3 regions of the Pseudomonas sp. FME51 genome follow, and region 3 is predicted to be linked to each of the others. Evidence: predicted binding sites of a transcription regulator. Region 3 holds the regulator's gene; each other region holds the start of a gene.
The links. The regulator sigma-54, encoded in region 3, starts transcription at its own class of promoters, with help from an activator protein. The targets are predictions, from matches to a motif close to ANTGGCATNNANNTTGCTNT.
Positions count from the first base shown of each region.

Region 1 (6,732 bases), on a different contig from region 3:
GCCAGCCCCAAAGCTGCCAGGACTCTGAGATAAGCCGCCATGTTCACCGAGGCCTCTCCCCGCTCTATTCGATGGAGCGTAACCCTGGAAATATTGGAAGTCTCCGCCGTCGCAGTGGCACTGACCCTCAGCGCCTTGCGCTGAGCGCGTATTCTACTACCTAGACGAGCAGCCATAGCCGCGATATCAGAAGGGAAGGTATCAGTGGGCATATATCAATCCTCAACAAACTGTTTCTCATTATGGCCTTTTTAGCCTATTTGTAAATATTGAGAAACAATATTATAGAGAACCCGCTCCACGATAAGCTGGCACCAAAAACAAAAAACCCCGGCCAAAGCCAGGGTTCATCAATCACCAAAAACGCATCGCGCCTTTATTTGGGCTCAATCGCATCCCAACCTTCCTTGATCTCCTCAAGCAAGGTCTGCACCTCATCCAGCGACCGCGGCGTCTCATCCAACGCCACACCCGCCAGTTTGCGGGTCATATAGTCGTACAGCCCATCCAGGTTCTCGGCAATCTCACCCCCCAGATCCTTATCCAGCGACGCCTGCAGCGCACCCAGGATACTGATGGTGCTGCTCACCGCCACACCCCGCCGCTCCGGGTTACCGGTAGCCTGGGCATGCCGCGCCAGCTTGATACGCTCAATGGCGCCGGCCAGCAGCAACTGCACGGCGCGGTACTGAGAGACTTCCTGCGCCAGGTTGACCTGCTTGTAGGTATCGATGGGGCTTTTCATTATGTGTCCTTTTTCACGACGCCGGGCAGGCTGTCGAGCTGGGCAGTCAGGAAGTTGCCGGTGCTGCTCATCTGCGATATCAGCATGTCCATGGCATTGAACTGGGCGAACAGGCGCGATTCCAGCTTGGTCAAGCGAGTGGCCAGGGTCTCGCGCTGGTCATCCACGCTGGACAAGGTGTTCTGCAACGCCGTGGTACGGTTCTCCAGAATGCCACCGGACTCGGTGTAGGGCTTCACCTTGGATTCCAGGCGGGCCGTCAGCCCCTGGTCGCCGGTGAAGAAGCCGTTCACCTGCTCGAAGTTGTTATCCAGCGCCTTGTTCAGCTTGGTGTTGTCCACCCCCAGCGTACCGTCGCGCTGGGTGGTAATACCGATATCCGCCAGAATACGGATGCCATCACCACCAGCCACTGAACCCAGCTCACTGCGCATCGCACTCATGAACGAGCGCACCGACGAGTCGCCTACCAGCGCAGCCGCCAGCGGCTCACCATCATCACCACCAACCGATACCACACTGGTCAAGCTGTTGATGGACTCGAGCATCTTGTTATAGGCGTCGACAAATTCGGTGATCGAGGTTCTGACACCGGCCTTGTCTTCGGCCACGCGCAGATTAATGGTTTCCGCGTTTGTCAGCGCGTCCTCTGTCTGGGCCGCCTTGAGCGTCAGGGTCACGCCCTCGATAGCGTCTTCGACGGTATTGCTGGCACTGCTCAGATTGATCCCGTCAATGGCCAGATTGGCGTCGCGGGAGTAGCTGATGACCCGAGCGGCGCGGGGGTTGTCCGCATCCACCGGGGTAGGCTGGAAGTCCTCGTCGGCGCCCGACGTCGGCTGGAATGTCAGCCTGCCCAGATCACCCGTGGCGTCCGCCGACACCGCCACGCTGATATCGTTGCCGGTACCCGACTTGTCCGAACTCAACACCAGCCGCGCCCCACCCTTGCCGCTCGGGTCATTGACGATGGTCGCACTCAGCCCCTGGTCTTTCCCGGCTGCGTTGATCGCATCGCGGATATCGGTAAGGCTGGCGTCAGTCACATCGATATCCAGCGACTCGTCGCCGATATTAATAGTCAGGGTACCGCTGCCGATGGCATCACTGGCATTCTCGAAACCGGCCAGAGCCACCTTGCTGGTCTGCGCCAGGTTGAATACCTGCACATTGTAGTTACCGGCAATCGCCTTGGAGTCCGCCGTGATACTGACGGTATCCGCAGCACTGGAAGTGGCGCTGCGCTTCTCGAACAGGGAAGCATCGTTGAGTTTGCCGAGGGCAGTCTGGAAGGTCGACAGGGCACTGCGAAACTGGCCCAACGCCGAGACCTTGGAAGTCGTGGCTTTTTCCAGGTTATCAAGCTGCGCCGTCTTGGGTGCTGCCTCGGCATTCACCAACGCTTGGACCATACCCCCGACGTCCATACCTGAACCCAGACCAGGAATTCCGGAAATTGCCATAACCCTACCCTCCGCGCCCGTTTATTGACGCTTCGCTGCTGAAAAAGAAACCTCACACTACCCAAAGCAGAAATCGTGCCACATGGAGGGTCGAGTTCCATCTCGACCATTCAGGGTAGCTGGTAACTCCGCTGGTCGAGATGGAACTCGACCCTCCAAACCCATCACGCCTCACCACTGAACAGAACACTGCGAATCTCGGCCATATTCTCCGCCAACCGCAGCGCTTCCTCCGAGGGCATCTGACGAATCACATCACCGGTACTGGCCTCGGTCACCTTCACTACCATGCGCCCGCTGTCATCATCCAGCTGAAACTGGATATTACGTCCGGCCGCATCTACATAATCCTGCATCTCCGTCACCGCCGCCAGCACCTGCTCGCGATCCGGTTCGGTTATGCTGTCATTCTTGCGCGTCTCGGCAACCTCCATGGTTGCGGTCGCGGCTTTTATTTCATTCGTTTTGGCAGCAGGTACTGTCGTGCCTACGCCCACCCTGCTGGCAAGTGATCCCATATCCATGGTCTTTCCTCCACACAGGACAAAGCGGGAGAAGAGTCGCCCCTTCCCCCGCCCGTCATACCGCTAGCCTACCTTAGCCAAGCAGGCTGAGGACTGCCTGCGGCAACTGGTTAGCCTGAGCCAGCATCGCCGTACCTGCCTGCTGCATGATCTGCTGCTTAGCCAGGTTGGCCGACTCGGCAGCGTAGTCAGTGTCAACGATCCGACCGCGTGCGGCAGAAGCGTTCTCGCTGATGTTCTGCAAGTTGCTGATGGTCGACTCGAAGCGGTTCTGCACCGCACCGAGCTTGGCACGTTCGCTGTCGATCTGGGCAATGGAGCCGTCCAGCACCTGGATCGCCTGCTGAGCACCTTCAGCGGTGGTGATGTCCAGGTTGGCCACAGTGGACTCCTGAGTGACCGCAGTATGACTACCAGCCTCCAGACCCAGTGCCTCCAAGCCAGTGCCGGCAGCACCATCAGCGATGCTGAAATTATTCTGCGAGAACAGACCCAGCTCACCACCATTGTTGGTCGCGGTTACCCCGGTGCTGGCGGTGTTGATCGCGGTCACAATGGCTTCCATATCACTGCCTTTGTCCAGCTTGATTTCGGTGCCATTCAGGGTGATGGAAGTATTCGCCTCCAGCTTGGCCTGGGTAGTACCGGCGGTCAGGCCAAGCTTACCAAGCAGACCTTCGTTGTCGTTTTCATCCGCCAGAGCAATCGCCTCACCAACAGCCGAGGTCAAGATCAATCGCCCATCTTTAACTTCGGCCTTGCCCTCACCAGCCAAAGCCTCGGTAATGCTCGTTGCAATAGCAGTCAGCGTATCATCATCTGCGATCTCAACCTGATTCCCGTTGACAAGGATATTACCTGCCAGCCCAGGTATTGCGGTGCCATCTTCTGGAGCGGCTAGAGCAATCGAATCAACGTCGAAACCAAGGCCACCTAGGCCACTGATTGTAGCGCTAGTCGCACTAGTGAAGGATATTTGACCAGTACTTTCTACTGCTGTAACACCGTGGGCTGAAGTTCCTTCGTTAACTGCATCAATGACAGCGGCGAGGTCCGCATCTTCGTCAAACGAAATCTTGGTGCCATTAACAGACAGGTCTGCTGTTTCATCAGCAGCCGGGGCTCCGAAGGTACCAGTTGTTACACCAAAGCGAATCACATTACCAACGACTTCCCCCTTCATGCCGGCGGCATCACTACCTGCCACAGTCGCACTACTGTGCGAACCACGCAGCGCGGCAGCACTGGTATCGCTCAGACCAAAGGACACAGTTTCGTTAGCATTGGAACCGATCTGGAAGCTGGTATTGCCCATCGAGCCATCCAGCAGTTTCTTACCACCGAAAGCGGTGGTTTCAGCAATACGGGTCAGCTCACCGGACAGAGCAGAGAACTCCTGCTGCAGCGCAGAGCGCTCGGTGTCACTGTTGGAACCGTTAGCCGATTGCAGAGCCAGGTCACGCATACGCTGCATCAGGTTGGTGGTTTCCTGCATCGCACCTTCAGCAGTCTGCGCGATGGAGACACCGTCATTGGCGTTCTTCACCGCCACGTTCAGACCATTGATCTGGCTGGTCAGACGGTTGGAAATTTGCAGGCCAGCAGCGTCGTCTTTCGCGCTGTTGATCTGCGAACCGGAAGACAGACGCTCCAGCGAAGTGGACAGAGCATTGGTAGAACCACCCAGGTTACGCTGGGCGTTCAGAGAAGCAACGTTAGTGTTTACTGTAAGGGCCATGGGTAATTCTCCGTTAGACCAAAAATCAATATTTGTCTGAGCAAGCGACTCATGGGTCAGGCTTTGCCCAGACACCCATAATGTTCGCGTTCGATCTCTTTATCGGCGTACTGGCCAGGAGCTTTAATCTTTTTTCAGAAAACTTTCCTGGTGGGTTGACAGGCCAGAAAGCACCTGCCGCCGATGCAAGGTTATCGGTAGCCCCAGAAAAATCTTTAGCCCCCCTTGCCTGCTGCGCCCCCCCTGGGAACGTCGAGCACCAGCTCGATGAAAGACTACCCACCACCCGCAAAAGCCTCCCTTGCACCAAAAGCTATTCCGCTATGGCTTTCGTCATATTATTTTGGAATCATACGGACATCACGGTGGCCTGAAGCACCACAGGAAGCTATGAGCATGCCCAACGATCACCTTAAGCATATCCACAACCATCCAAAAGAGTCACATATGAGTTTTTGGAAAAAAGCAGGAGAACTGGAATTAAGGACAGGCAGCTATGCTTTAAACGAAGTAAGCGCTCAGCGCAATACAACGAAGAAATGCCAGGAAAGAATGATGGCGAGCTTATGCGTATCATAAAAAAGCAAAGGCCAGCTCACCACTTAAGTCATCTGCAGCCTACAAACAACTTGAAAACAGAGATTACGACCCGGAATATAAAACACTTACTACTTAAAAGTCACTCACCTACAAAAGCAATTTAAAGGATATCAGTCCATGTCATGTAGTGCTTGTGGTGCAGGAAACCACACTCTCAGAAACTGCCCCAATGTTTCACGCTGCTCTGTATGTAACAAATCCGGGCATAACGCTCAAACGTGCCCAGAAGCAAGAAGATGCAGTATCTGTAATGGCAGAAACCACGACGCCAGAAACTGCCCCATGAAAAATAAGTAGCCCGAAACGGCCTAACAAAATGGTTCAAGCCGTTCTCTACGTTCACTAGGGCCAGGCTAAAGCCCGCCCCCTTAACCAAGCGTTATCACTCATAGGAAATATCAATGGCGATCACAACAGAGAAAGAACTTGGGGAAGCCCTCAAAATTGATCAAGACACTATAGAAATCGAAGGAGATCTAACGACAAAAGTTCTCAAGATTAAAGCAACAGGAAAAGTTGCTTGGGCTGTAGCAATTGGTGCAATCGGAATCGCCGTCGCTATTACACTTGGATCCGGCGGAACTGGCGCTCCAGTGGCCGGCGCAGTTGGTATCGGAGCAGTTTCTGTACTTGGTTTTTCTGCAGCAACATCTGCAGTAGCAATTGCAATATCTGCTGGCAGCATTAGTGCTTTGAACTCTCTCCGAAAGTACAAGGTAGTCAGCAGTCAAGAAAACAAATTGAAACTGAGTCGGAAATAAATCATGTTCGCATTCAAGCCAGGTGCTCCATATTTTTTTAAATGCAAAAAATGTGGCTATGGCTTCACCCGAAAAGTTCGCATTGGCTTATTTTGTCCTCGCTGCAAATCTTTTCGAATTGCCGAACTTCCTGTATGTAAATGAGTGCTAGGGTGTGTCTGAACAGTCCGCCCTCAAGCATTTCTCGATGCAGGCCAGTGTGACCATCGCCTTGAAGCTGCTGGCCAGCTTGTCATAGCGACTGCAAAGACGGCGCTTCTCCTTCAACCAACTGAATAGTTGCTCAATGACATTACGCTTTTTTTACTGAGGCCTGTCAAACAGTCGAGGCAAGCCCGGCCTGGGCTTGCGGTGCATCTGGCGCAAAGGAATGATCGGCTTCATGCCGTACCGGTCGCAGTATTGGCGCAAGACCTATCTGTCATAACCCTTGTCGGCCAGCACATACCGACAGCGCTTTCGTGGGCGACCTTTACTGCCTGGAAGGCTGATCTGCTCAAGCAAGGGCGTGAGCCAGCGTCCTGCCCAGGTGCCAGCATCACAGCCAGCGGATAACCATGGCTATCGCAGGCTAAATGGATTTTGGTGGTCAGTCCCCCGCGACTGCGGCCGAGACATTGGTGCGCAGCTTCTTGCAAACCCCTTTTTTCCAGTACCACTAGCGGCTCTGGTTGCACGAATCGACGTTGAATCGACCATCCAAGTGTCCAGGCCAATCAGACCACCTTCACGTAAGTGCAGATGCAAATGCCGCAGAACTTGCTCAAAGGTACCGTCATCACGCCATCGCCTGAAACGCTGGCACACCGTCTTCCAAGGGCCATAGCGCTCAGGAAGATCGCGCCATTTGGCGCCTGAGCATAGAATCCAGAAGATGCCGTTGAGCATCTGACGGTCATCA
Region 1 is NZ_JABUYN010000002.1:310,683-317,414, reverse strand. Features, by position in the region: gene INT39_RS05915 (helix-turn-helix domain-containing protein) at 1-212, opposite strand, end outside; gene fliS (flagellar export chaperone FliS) at 377-745, opposite strand; gene fliD (flagellar filament capping protein FliD) at 745-2,208, opposite strand; gene INT39_RS05900 (flagellar protein FlaG) at 2,373-2,732, opposite strand; gene INT39_RS05895 (flagellin) at 2,806-4,470, opposite strand; gene INT39_RS05890 (hypothetical protein) at 4,551-4,844, shown strand; gene INT39_RS05885 (hypothetical protein) at 4,867-5,049, shown strand; gene INT39_RS05880 (hypothetical protein) at 5,472-5,831, shown strand; partial or broken gene INT39_RS05875 (IS5 family transposase) at 5,979-6,732, opposite strand, start outside.
Region 1: a site for sigma-54 is predicted at 2,272-2,291, ahead of fliD (flagellar filament capping protein FliD). Genes of this name have one in related genera too.

Region 2 (6,732 bases), on a different contig from region 3:
GTCGATTTTGAGGTTGCCGGCGCGGGTGTAGGCCTCGCCCCCATCGGGCGCCTGCACCGCAATCCAGCCTTCACCTTCAACGGCGACATCCAGATCGCGCCCGGTTTCCTGCAGCGTGCCGGACGACATATCGGTTCCGGGGCGCTCTGTCATGGCGTACGCGCGGGTTGGCAAACCTTCACCAAACACCGGCATGGAGCGGGCCTGCTCGAAATCCCGACGAAAACCGGTGGTGCTGACGTTGGCCAGATTATTGGCATGGGCGCGCTGGGCCAGCATGTTCTGACTGGCGCCGCTCATGGAAAGAAAGAGGGATTTATCCACGCTCTACTCCGCTTCGGCAATCTGACGGGAAATTGCCGCTTTGAATGATCTCGGCATAGAACAAAGCAGGTATCGTGCCAACTGCGAAAGAAGCCACTTAACTAAATAAAATCAATAAGTTAAAAAAATTAAAAATAAAAAAGCGGCAACAGAGGCAAGTCGGGTTGCCGCTGTTGCCGCTTTATCAGCGCGAGTAATGCTTAACGCAGATTGATGATGGTCTGCGTTACAGCATCTTCGGTCTGGATGGTTTTGGCATTGGCCTGATAGTTGCGCTGGGCAACAATCAGGTTGATCAGCATCTCCGACAGATCAACGTTGGATTGTTCCAGCGCGCCGGACTGAATCAGGCCTTGAGTGCCGGTACCTGGCGCACCGATCACCGGCCCGCCGGAGCTGCTCGACTGAGCCCATGCGGTATCACCCAGTGGTGTCAGCCCCTGCTGGTTGGCGAAGGTCGCCAGCACCAATTGGCCCTGGGTCTTGGTCTGGCCGTTGGTGTAGCGCGCAATCAACATACCTTGATCGTCAATCTCCAGACCGGCAAGGTCACCAGTGGTATAACCGTCCTGAGATACTGCAGTCACTGCGAAGGCGGCGGCGTACTGCGTGGAACCATTGAGACTCAGATCGAAGCTCGCTGGCGAAATGGCGCCCGTAGGCTGTCCAGCCATGTCCCGCGGCGTCCAGCCGGTTATTGCGATCGGCTGCTCGGTCTGCAACTGCCCAGTGCTTGAAAAGCTGAGCTGAGCCGGTCCTGCCTCGCCGTTCAAATCCACCGGCTTACCGCCGATCATCACATGCATATCCCAACTGTTACTGTCATTTTTGACAAAGTACTTGGTCATGACATGGGCGTTGCCCTGACTATCGAATACGTTCACTGATGTAGAGCTGTTAAAGGTCGACGAGTCGGCAGGATCGAAGCTTGCTCTGGCAGCTGCCTGACCAGCAACTTCAGCAGCTGCATGCTGCTCAGGCGTTCGTGTCGACAGCAGTGTCGCGACACCTGCATCGTAAGTATCCTGATAGGCTTTCTGTGCTTCCGCCTTAGCCGTGGCAATATCCTCCGGCGACGAGCTCGGATCAGAAATCACACTGTCGAAAGCAGCACGGGCAGCCTCGCTTTCCGCTTTGATTGGGGCAAGCTCTTCGTCCGAAGGCGCCAACGCCGCGTCACGTGCCTGATCATATGCGCTCTCCCATGCCGGCAATCTGACACTGGCGGAGTTCAGGTTCAAGGTCGAGGCTACCTTGCTGGTAGGATTCGGGTTGGCCGCCCTAGTATCAACCCTAAGATCAGTCGGCACCCCTTCGTTGACCTTACCAGTCAGCAGATCAACGCCGTAACCCTGCAGGCGCTCGCCATTATTGTTGACGATGAAACCTTCCTGATTGGTGCCAAAATAGCCGGCGCGGGTGTAGCTCAGCGCACCGTTGTTGCTGGTAACGAAGAAGCCATTGCCGTTGATCGCCAGATCCAGGCTGTTCTCGGTGTAATTGATATTGCCCTGGGTAAAGATCTGCGCGACGTTGTTCAACACTACGCCACTGCCCTGGGCATTACTGCCGGTACCCAGAATGGATGCCGCGTAGACATCGCCAAACTCCGCACGCGAGCTCTTGAAGCCCACGGTACTGGCGTTGGCGATGTTGTTACCGGTGATATTCAGATCGGAAGATGCCGCCCGGATACCACTGAGACCGATATTGAAAGACATGATTGACTCCTGTTGATACGTGTCGGACGACGCTTACTTACCGATTGTGAAGACTTCTGACAGGCCGATACTGCCCAGCCCCGCCAGGTTGAGAACCATTTCACCGCCGTGGCCGACCCCCAGCGAGACGCTGTCCACATTCGCCGGCAGCAAGGTAGCCAGCTGGATGGTTTCACCGTTGATGCTGGCCTGCCCCTCGAAACGGTATTTGCCGGCCGGCAAGACATTGCCGCTGGCATCTTTTCCGTCCCAGGCAAACTCGTTGATACCCGCTTCCTGCGCGCCCAGATTGATGGTGGAGACCACGCTGCCCGCGTCGTCATAGACACTCACCGTTACCGCACCGCTGGCCTGCGGCAATGCCAGCTGGCCGGTAAAGCCGGCCTGAGGATCGACCATCGCCTGATCCGTTGGAATTATCACGGTCCGGCCCACCAACGAGGAGGCCTGCAGCGCTTGGGAAGACTGGAAGCTGCTGGCCATGGCATCGATCGAGCTATTCATTTTCTCGATACCTTCGACGGTACTGAACTGCGCCAGCTGGGCGATGAATTCGCCGTTTTCCTGGGGCGACATCGGATCCTGGTTATTCAGCTGCGCGACCAGCAGCTCGAGAAATTCGTTCTTGCCCAGCTCATCACCCTTGGCAAAACGGCCCTGATCAACCTGATATTGATCCAGCAGGCTGTTGCCGACGCTTATATTGCTCATTCGCCCACTCCCTTATTGGCCCAGCGTCAGCACGCGCTGCAGCATGGTTTTTGCGGTATTCATGATTTCCACATTGGTCTGATAGGCCCGCGAGGCGGCCATCATGTTGGCCATCTCTTCCACCACGTTCACGTTCGGGTAGAACACATAGCCCTCTTCGTTCGCCATGGGGTGATCAGGCTCGTAGCGCGTTTGCAGCTCGGCATCCGACTCCACCACACCCAGCACCTGCACACCCTGTCCTGCCTGGTCCGCCGGCGCGAACAAGGATCCGCCCATGGCCTGCTGCTCATTGAATACAGTGGCAAACACAGCCTGGCGGGCGCGGTAAGTCTGGTCGATGCTGCTGGAAACGGTCTCGGCGTTGGCCATATTGCTGGCTACGGTATTAAGCCGCAGAGACTGTGCATTCATGCCGGAACCGGCAATATCAAATACCTGATTGAGCGACATGATCAGTCTCCGCGCAGGGCTGTCATCAACCCTTTGAATTTGCTGTTGAGGAAAGTGAAGCTGGCCTGAAAATCGACGGCGTTTTCCGCATAGCGGGCCTGCTCAGCCTGCGTTTCCACGGTATTGCCGTCGACCGACGGTTGGTAAGGAATGCGATAGCGCAGGCCGGCGGCCTGATCGATGAAGCCCTCGACATCCAGGTGTCGGGCATGTGTGCGCGCCGCCTGGAAGCCCTGATCTCCACCCGTCTGCTGGGCTTCCAGCACGGCGGCAAAGTCCAGGTCACGGGCTTGGTAATTGGGCGTATCGGCGTTGGCGATATTGTTGGCCAACACCCCGGCACGGTCGGCACGAAAGGCCAGTGCCTTTTCATGCACTCCCAGAGCGCGATCGAAACTCAAACTCATAATGACATTCCTCACTGTGGCCCGACGGCCAGAGTTCTATTGCCGCTGCCATCAGCTTTAGCAATAGTTATGCCATTACAAATTTAACCTTATAAATCAATAAGTTATTCAATCAAGAATCGACGAAGCGGCAAGGGATTTCCGCCCAACGGCAAGCCTGCAAGGGCAACCGGCAATCAGCGGGGCCCACAGAGACTCAGCGGGCCTGATAGATGATTCCCGGGCTGCATTGCACCATGCGGTACAACTCCGGCAGACCATTCAACGCCTCAGAGGCGCCGAGCATGAGGTAGCCACCCGGTTTGAGTGTGGCGTGGATGCGGCGCAGGATGTCCTTTTTGACTTCTGCGGAAAAATAGATGAGCACGTTGCGGCAGAATACGATATCGAACTTGCCGAGAATGCTGTAACTGTCGAGCAGGTTGAGCTGACGGAACTCCACACGGCTGCGTGCCGGCATTTTTACCGACCAGCGGCCGGGTGCAAGCTCATCGAAATAGCGGGTCAAACGCTCCTGGGACAAGCCGCGGGCAATGGCCAGACTGTCATATTGCGCCGCTTTGGCGGCCGTCAGCATGCTCGGGGAAATTTCGGTGGCAACAATCTGCCCACCCCCACGCAACTGACCTGGGTTGGCCCGCTCGTACTCATCGATGGTCATGCTCAACGAATAGGGCTCCTGCCCCGATGAGCAGGCCGCCGACCAGATGCGCAGGCGCTGCCCCGGCTGGTTGCTGACGAATTCAGGTATCAGTCGATTCTTCAGGATTTCGAATGGATAAGCATCACGAAACCATAGAGTTTCGTTGGTCGTCATGGCGTCCACCACGATCTCGCGCAGCCCTGAATGTGGCTGTTTCTGCATGTGTCGCATCAACTCGCCAAGATCGCGAATACCTCGCTGCTCCAGCAATCGGTTGAGCCGGCTGGCCACCAGATACTGTTTATTATCACCGAGCACGATGCCGCAGGTCCTTTCAAGAAAGTCCCGGAACAGGTTGAAGCTCTGATCAACTGCCGTCACACACAATGCTCCAGTCCAGATGCATGAGGAACATCCTCATTGCATTATGCCTCGCCTACCGTCTGCAATCGCTGAATAACCCGTTCGGCGAGATCGTCTGGTGAGAACTTTGCCAGAAAATCATCCGCTCCGACCTTGCGCACCATCGCCTGGTTGAATACGCCGGAGAGTGATGTATGCAACATGACATGCAGGTCTTTCATTCGCGGGTCGGCTCTCACCTCAGCAGTGAGAGTGTAGCCGTCCATCTCCGGCATTTCGATATCCGAGATCATCATCAGCAGCGAATCGGCCACTTGCACCCCGGCATCAGCCTGCGCCTGAAGCCAATTCAGCGCCTCACTACCGTCGTTGAGCGAGACCACCTCGATACCCAGTGCTTCCAGACAACGGATAACCTGCTTGCGCGCCACCGATGAATCATCGACCACCAGCACCTTGTGGCTGGCGGCCTCCGTAAGCACCCGTGCATCAGCGGCGCGCTGAGGTACGGCCTCTTCTCCGGCGATGACCTCGGCCAACACTTTCTCAACATCAATGATTTCCACCATCTGCTCATCCACCCGCGTCACTGCGGTCAGATAATGATCACGGCCGGTACCACGTGGCGGTGGGTGTACATCGGACCAGTTCAGGTTGACGATGCGCTCTACCGCCCGCACCAGAAAACCCTGCACCCGATTGTTGTATTCGGTGATGATGACAAAGGCGCTGGACAGATCCTCCAGCGCGCGCCCGCCGGTCGCCTGCTTCAGATCTATGATCGGCAAGGTGCCGCCGCGAATATGCGCCACACCGCGCACCACGGGATTCAGCCTGGGCAGCGTTGTCAGCCGGGGGCATTGCAACACTTCCTTTACCTTGAACACGTTGATGCCATACAGCTGCCGGCCGCCCAGCCTGAACAATAACAGCTCAAGCCGGTTCTGCCCGACCAGCTGAGTGCGTTTGTCCACCGAGTCCATTATGCCCGCCATCGTCAACTCCTCTGGATACTGTTTGAGCGGCATGGTCCTTGCTTGCGTATACCTTCAATATAGAGAGACGCCGGCATTTTGACGTGCGTAACCCCAAGGTCAAGGTTCGAATTCCATGCAGTTATCGGCACTTACAACCAGACTGATCGCGCTCGCTGCGCTGCTGAGTGCCGGCAGCCTGAGTGCCAGTCCGCTTATTGATCAGCTTATCGGCACCACCACCACTTATCTTGAAGATAAAGTTGCCACGCATCTGGCTGGCAGCACCCGGGACGCACGCTTCGAAATAAAAGTGAGCAGGCTCGATCCGCGTCTGCGGCTGCCTTTGTGTCCACCCGAGGCGATTCAGGCGAGCCTGGAAAGTCCCGACATTCCGGTCGGGCGTGTGACTGTGCGCGTCACTTGTGACAGCGATGTGCAGTGGCGGCTGTTCGTGCCAGCCACGGTGGAGCTGTATCATCAGGTACTGGTGACGACTCGCCCACTGCCGCGACACGCGGTCATTGCGGCGCAGGATATCACCTTGCGCGAGCGCAACGTGGGGAATATCAGCGGCGGTTATCTGATGCGGCCGGAACGCGCGATCGGCATGCGTGTGCGCCGACCCGTTGCGGCCGACACCGTGCTCAGCCCCAATCAGCTGGAGCAGGACGAAACGGTCAAACGTGGCGACAAGGTGGTAATCAGTGCCGCCAACAGCCGGGTATCGGTGCGCATGCCTGGGGAAGCATTGGAAAGCGGCAGTACCGGCAGTCAGATCCGGGTACGCAATCTCCGCTCCGATCGCGTGGTTCGGGCCCGCATCATCGGCCCCGGTCAGGTTGAGGTGGCTATGTGATGCAACCCATCGAATCGACTATACTTGCCGTCATCCACCCAAGTGCACAAAGCGCGCGCCAGATCACACATTTTATAGCCCAGATTCCTAAAGTTTCGCTGACTGCGGCCGTTACAGCAGTAGACATACAGGTTCTGAGGAAAAACCTATGGCCATAGATTTCAACACAGGCGGCACCAATAGCGCCGCACGCAGCAACCAGGCTGGCGCAGCTGGCGGCAAACGCGAGGTGTCAGAACGCCCGGCTGCCGACACACAAAACACCAGTGCCCCCGTA
Region 2 is NZ_JABUYN010000002.1:399,129-405,860, reverse strand. Features, by position in the region: gene flgF (flagellar basal-body rod protein FlgF) at 1-324, opposite strand, end outside; gene INT39_RS06320 (flagellar hook protein FlgE) at 525-2,045, opposite strand; gene flgD (flagellar hook assembly protein FlgD) at 2,079-2,756, opposite strand; gene flgC (flagellar basal body rod protein FlgC) at 2,769-3,209, opposite strand; gene flgB (flagellar basal body rod protein FlgB) at 3,212-3,616, opposite strand; gene INT39_RS06300 (CheR family methyltransferase) at 3,813-4,640, opposite strand; gene INT39_RS06295 (chemotaxis protein CheV) at 4,685-5,617, opposite strand; gene flgA (flagellar basal body P-ring formation chaperone FlgA) at 5,733-6,455, shown strand; gene flgM (flagellar biosynthesis anti-sigma factor FlgM) at 6,604-6,732, shown strand, end outside.
Region 2: a site for sigma-54 is predicted at 3,674-3,693, ahead of flgB (flagellar basal body rod protein FlgB). Genes of this name have one in related genera too.

Region 3 (6,732 bases):
CGCCATGGGAAGTTCGATATTCCCCGAGTGGGTCACCATCGATGAGCGACCGCATCTGCGCCAGGCGCTGGGTAGTACCGCTTTCGACGGAGATGGTCTGGCTACGCGGGCGCAGAGCTTCATTCAACAGGGTGTGCTGCAAAGCTGGGTGTTGGGCACCTATTCCGGACGGCGACTGAATCTGCCAAGTACTGCCAATGCGGGCGGCGTGCACAACCTGCATATCAATTCCAACGCCGGCGACCTGTCGGCGCTGCTGCAGGAAATGGGCACCGGTCTGCTGGTCACCGAATTGATGGGGCAGGGCGTCAATGGCGTCACCGGGGACTATTCCCGGGGAGCGGGTGGCTTCTGGGTAGAGAATGGCGTGATCAGTCACCCGGTCCGGGAAGTCACCATTGCCGGCAACCTGAAAGACATGTTCAGCAATCTGCGCTGTGTCGGCTCGGACATCGAGCGGCGTGGCAACTATCTGACCGGCAGCTGGCTGGTAGACGGAATGACCGTCGGCGGGGCTTCGTAAAGCGGCGCTTTACTCCCCCTCGCCGAAATAGTCGTTGATCAGCCCGAGCAATTCGTCCATTGCCTGCTCGGCTTGATCGCCTTCGCAGATAATGCAGACTTCAGTACCTTTGCTGGCGGCCAGCATCATGACCTGCATGATGCTCTTGCCGTCGACCATCTGCTGTTCATTACCGCCGATCTGTATGCTGCAATCATGTTGTTTGGCCACGCCGACGAACTTGGCTGCGGCCCGGGCATGCAGGCCCAGTTTGTTGATGATCTCTACCTGTTTGCACAGTCGGGTCATGGCAGGTCCCGGTGACGGATGAGCAGGTTCGGAGACTCTGCGCTGAGCTCTCTCACCAAACGTTCGGCGATGTATACCGAGCGGTGGTGCCCACCGGTGCAACCAATCCCGATACTCATGTAGCTACGCTCGCCGGCGGCGTAGCGCGGCAGCCATTTCTGCAGGAAGTGGTGGATGTCCTGATACATGTCCTGGACATCGGGTTCGGCATCCAGATAGTCACGAATCTGCTGGTCCTTGCCGGAAAACGGCCGTAGATCGGGCTTCCAGTAGGGGTTGGGCAGACAGCGCACGTCGAACACCAGATCGGCATCCACCGGCACGCCGCGCTTGAAGCCGAAGGACTGAATCAGGATCGAGGGACTGTTGTTCTGCGTGCTGAGCAAGCGTTGCTTGAGCAGGTCGCGCAACTGGTACAGCGTCAGATGGCTGGTATCGATCTTCAGGCTGGCCAGATCGATGATGGGTTCGAGCAGCTTCAATTCAGTAGCAATTGCCTCGCCGAGCGAGAGGTTGCCATCGGTCAGCGGGTGCTTGCGGCGGGTTTCCGAAAAACGCTTGATCAGTACCTCGTCGGTGGCGGCGAGGAACAGCACGTCGCAATGGATGCCCGCATCACGGACCTGCTTGAGCAGTTCCGGGAAGCGTTGAAGATCGCTGGGCAGATTGCGCGCATCGATACTGATGGCGACTTTAGGCAGACTCAAATCGGTGTTGTTGGCCTGTCGGGCCAGTTCCGGCAGCAGGCCTGCCGGCAAGTTGTCGATGCAGTAGAAGCCACTGTCTTCCAGAAGATGCAGAGCGGTACTTTTGCCGGATCCGGAACGTCCGCTGACTACAACCAAACGCATTACTATCAGTCTCCGCTGTTGCCAACCATGACCCGATACAGGCTTTCTGCATCCGGCGCCTGTCGCAGGGCCTCACGCAGGTCTTCCTGATCAAGTTTTTCGGCCAGCATCTTGAGTATCTGCAAATGCTGCTCGGTAGCCTCGTGGGGTACCAGCAGTACGAAAATCAGATCAACGGGCTCGCCATCGAGGGAATCGAAATCGATTTTGCTGTTGAGCTGCAACAGCGCGCCAATGGCTTCCGTGCATTGCTCCAAACGGCAATGGGGGATGGCAATGCCATTACCAAAACCGGTCGAACCGAGCTTTTCTCGGGCGATCAGGCTTTCGTAAATGGCGTCAGAATCCAGTTCGGTGTGCTGGGCGATCATCTTGCCGATCATCTCCAGCACACGTTTTTTTGAGCCCCCCTGCACACCGGCGAAGGTGAGCTGGGGGGTGAGTATGTGTTCTATTTGCATGGGTCTCTTTCAAGTCCTACCGGGCATTGACGCCCTGTTGGCGGCCAATATATTTTTCCTTGTGCTTGATCAGCTGGCGATCCAGGCGGTCGGCCAGCAGGTCAATGGCGGCATACATATCGGTATGTTCCGCTTCGGCAACCAGGTCGTTGCCGGCGATGTGCAGGGTACCTTCGGCCTTCTGCTTGAGCTTGTCTACCTCCAGAGTGATCTGGACGCTGATGATCTTGTCGAAGTGCCTTTCGAGGCGGGCGAGCTTTTCGGTTACGTAATCACGCAGAGCATCGGTGATATCGAGTTGAAGACCCGTGATGTTCATTTGCATAATACTTCTCCTGACTGGCTTTATGAACCGGGGCCCCGTTTCTGGTTACCCCAATGGTGCCACTTCTCGTTTTCGTATTCCTTGACTCTAGTCGAGTCTGCCTGTGCACAGGCTTAAACCAGGCGTTTTCTTTCGCTGGATGGCGCTATATTGAGCGACTCGCGGTATTTGGCGATGGTCCGGCGCGCTACGTGGATGCCTTGTTCTTCCAGTAGACCAGCGATTTTGCTGTCGCTCAATGGTTTCTTCGGATTTTCCGCCGCCACCAGCTTTCTGATTAGAGCGCGAATGGCGGTGGAGGAGAATTCTCCGCCTTCAGCCGTGCTGACATGGCTGGAGAAAAAGTATTTGAGCTCGAAGATGCCGCGTGGTGTATGCATGTATTTCTGTGTGGTCACCCGCGAAATGGTCGACTCATGCATGCCTACAGCCTCGGCGATGGCATGCAGTACCAGCGGTTTCATGGCCTCTTCGCCGTGCTCCAGAAAGCCGCGCTGATGCTCGACAATCTGGCTGGCAACCTTCATCAGGGTCTCATTGCGGCTCTGCAGGCTCTTGATGAACCAGCGCGCTTCCTGCAGATGGTTGCGCAGGTAGGTGTTGTCGCTGCTGCTGTCCGCCCGTTTGACCATGGACGCATACTGGCTGTTGACCCGCACCTTGGGTGCGGCTTCCTGGTTCAGCTCGACGATCCAGCGGTTCTCGTCGCGGCGCACGATGACGTCAGGTATCACATACTCTGCCTCGCCAGAGGCGATCTCGCCGCCGGGGCGCGGGTTCAGGGTCTGAATCAGCGCCACTACATCGCGCAACTGATCTTCCTTCAACCGCGAGCGGCGCATCAGCTGGGTGAAGTCGCGGCTGCCGAGCAGCTCCAGGTGATCACGGACGATCTGCTTGGCCTGTTCCAGCAGGGGCGTGGAGACGGGCAGCTGCTGCAGTTGCAGGCGTAGACATTCGCTCAGATCTCGGGCGCCGACGCCGGTCGGCTCGAACTGCTGAATCCGGTGCAGTACCATTTCGATCTCATCGAGTTCTACCTCGAGATCGGGGTCGAGCGAGGCAAGGATGTCTTCCAGCGACTCTTCCAGATAACCATCGGCAGTGATCCCGTCGATCAGCGCAATGGCAATCTGATGGTCGGTATCCGACAGGGGCAGCAGGTTGAGCTGCCATTCCAGATGGCTCTGCAGCGTTTCGCCAGTGCCGGTACGCGAGGTGAAGTCCCAATCCTCATCATCGGAGCTGGGCAGGGAGCTGGCGGAGGTCTGGTAGATATCTTCCCACTGGGTATCGACCGGCAGATCGTTGGGGATCTGCTCGTTCCAATTGCCTTCTTCTTCGCTGTGGCTGTGCTGGTCTATTGCGTCGAGGGCGACGGGTTCGGGCAATGCAGTGGCGGAAGGATCATCGTCACTGCCGGGGGTATCGGCGGTGCTGGGGCTGAAATCATCATCGCTGTCATCGGCCATTTCCAGCATGGGATTGGCTTCCAGTGCTTCCTGCACCTCCTGCTGGAGATCAAGACTGGACAGTTGAAGCAGTCGGATGGCCTGCTGCAGCTGTGGAGTCATGGTCAGCTGCTGCCCCATCTTGAGGACGAGCGTTGGTTTCATAGTGTTGCGGTTTACCTTATGCCTTTTTCAAGCCATTGATGGTTAAAACAAAATCATGGCTATTCGCCCTAGCATGCCTCAATCCGTCGAGTTATTACAAACGGAAGGCGTGGCCCAGATACACGTCTCGCACCAGCTGGTTGGCAAGGACTTCCTCGGCACCGCCTTCGGCAATAATGTGTCCGTCGTTGACGATGTATGCCTTGTCGCAGATATCCAGGGTCTCGCGGACGTTGTGGTCGGTGATGAGTACGCCGATGCCTTTGTCCTTGAGGTGCTGGATGATCTGCTTGATGTCATTCACCGAGATCGGATCAACTCCCGCGAAGGGTTCATCCAGCAGAATGAACTGCGGGTCGGTGGCCAGTGCCCGGGCAATCTCCGCACGTCGACGTTCGCCGCCTGACAGGCTCATGCCGAGGCTGTCACGCAGGTGATGGATATGAAATTCCCGCAGCAGCGAGTCGAGCTTGCCTTCGCGGCCCTTGCGGTTCAGGTCCTTGCGCGTCTCGAGAATCGCCATGATGTTGTCGGCGACGCTGAGCTTGCGGAAGATCGAGGCTTCCTGGGGCAGGTAGCCGATACCCTGGCGCGCCCGGCCATGCATGGGCAAGCGGGTAACGTCCTGCTCGTTGATCAATATACTGCCCTGATCAGCTTTGACCAGCCCGACGATCATGTAGAAACAGGTGGTCTTGCCGGCGCCGTTGGGACCGAGCAGGCCGACGATTTCGCCGCTGTTGATCGACAGCGATACGTCCTCTACGACCCGGCGTGATTTATAGGCCTTGGCCAGGTGGCGGGCTTCAAGTTTCGTCATTGGTGACCGGCTCAGTGCGCTTGCGTGGCTGGATGATGATTTCGATGCGTTCTGCAGAGTCGCTGTCCTGCGCATCAGACCTGCCGGCGTCCACTACCTGGCGCTGGATGTCGTAACTGATGCGCTGGCCCTGGAAGGTATTACCAGCCTGTTCGAGGAAAGCCTCCTCAATCAACACCACGCGGTCGGCGGCAGCATGATATTCAATGGTCAGGGCTCGCGAGTCCACCGGGCTGCCGTCCGCCTCGGGGGTCTGCTTGTAGGTGGCCGGGGAACCAACGGAAACCAGTTTGCTCACCTCGCCGTTGGCATCGGCGGTCAAGGTTACGCGACTGCCGGTCAGGCGCATGCTGCCCTGGGTGATGATGACATTGCCGGTATACACGGCAGTGTTGCGACGATCGTCCAGCGTGGCGGCATTGGCCTGGATGCGGATCGGTTGATCGGCGTCGTCAGGCAGCGCCAGGGCCGGCGTGGCAGCGCCCGCCAGCAGGGCAAGGCATAGAGTTCTAAAGAGCGTCATGTTCGCCTCTTACATTGGACAGCAGTTTGATGCTGCCATCGTTGAAATTCGCTTCCATGCCGGTAGCTGTGGTCACGCCATTGAGAGCTTCGATTCTGACGCTCCGGTCCGTCTCGGCAAAATTGCGCTCGGGGAAAATCGTCAGTTCCGGCGTCGACAGACGGCGCGCCGACTGTCCCGCCAGTTGCTGTTCAATCACTACATTCTGACTGAGAACCACCTGATCGCCACCCGCGCTCACTTCACCGTAGCGGGACTGTACATCCCAGGGTTGCTGGTCATCTTCGCGATAATGGAGCAGCTTGGGGGCGTCCAGTTCAGTGACGTCCTTGCCGACCTGGTGGGCCGCTCGCACGCTGTGGAGATCGTAGACAGGCTGCCCCTGCTCATTCAGCTGGCGGATTTTAGCGTTATCCATGAAGAAGTCAGGTTGCAAGGGAGCCTGCACGGTCTGCGGCGTAAAGCTGGCTGGACGAATATTCCAATAGCCGACCGCCAGCGCCAAAGCTACGGCGAGCAGCGCCACGCCGCCGGTGGTCAGATAGCGCGGGAAATTCACAGGTACTCTGCCTGTGCGCTATCGAGCGTGCCCTGGGCGCGCATGATCAGTTCGCAGAACTCACGTGCCGCACCGGCCCCGCCTGCGTTGACGGTTACGCCATGGGCATGTTCGCGGACAAAGGTATCAGCAGTGGCTACGGCCATGCCGAGGCCGACGCGGCGCATGACCGGCAGATCCGGCAGGTCGTCGCCAAGGAAGGCAATCTGATTCAGTTCAACCGGAACCAGCTTGCGCAGTTCGCTCAGTGCGGTGAGTTTGTCTTCTCGCCCCTGAATCAGATGCTGGATGCCGAGGTTGGCCGCCCGACGCTCGACCAGCGGTGACGTGCGGCCGCTGATGATAGCGGTCTGCACACCGGAGGCAATCAGCAGCTTGATGCCGTGGCCGTCCAGTGTATTGAAGGATTTGAATTCGGTGCCGTCGGGCATGAAATACAGACGCCCGTCAGTCAGCACGCCGTCCACATCAAAAATCGCCAGACGAATGTGGCGGGCACGTTCAAGCAGAGTCGGTTCGATACTCATACCACCCCCGCGCGCAGCAAGTCATGCATGTTCAGCGCACCAACCGGTTTGCCATTTTCATCCACCACGAACAGGCCGCTGATCTTGCCGTCTTCCATGATTTTCAATGCTTCGGCGGCGAGAATGCCCTGGCGCGCGGTCTTGCAGCGCGGGGTCATGACCTGTTCGATGCGTGCGTTGCGAATGTCGACGTCCTGATCCAGCGTGCGACGCAAGTCGCCATCCGTGAAGATGCCGGC
Region 3 is NZ_JABUYN010000014.1:74,433-81,164, forward strand. Features, by position in the region: gene pmbA (metalloprotease PmbA) at 1-523, shown strand, start outside; gene INT39_RS19440 (HPr family phosphocarrier protein) at 533-811, opposite strand; gene rapZ (RNase adapter RapZ) at 808-1,662, opposite strand; gene ptsN (PTS IIA-like nitrogen regulatory protein PtsN) at 1,668-2,123, opposite strand; gene hpf (ribosome hibernation-promoting factor, HPF/YfiA family) at 2,140-2,448, opposite strand; gene INT39_RS19460 (RNA polymerase factor sigma-54) at 2,562-4,064, opposite strand; gene lptB (LPS export ABC transporter ATP-binding protein) at 4,159-4,884, opposite strand; gene lptA (lipopolysaccharide transport periplasmic protein LptA) at 4,871-5,407, opposite strand; gene lptC (LPS export ABC transporter periplasmic protein LptC) at 5,394-5,966, opposite strand; gene INT39_RS19480 (KdsC family phosphatase) at 5,963-6,493, opposite strand; gene INT39_RS19485 (KpsF/GutQ family sugar-phosphate isomerase) at 6,490-6,732, opposite strand, start outside.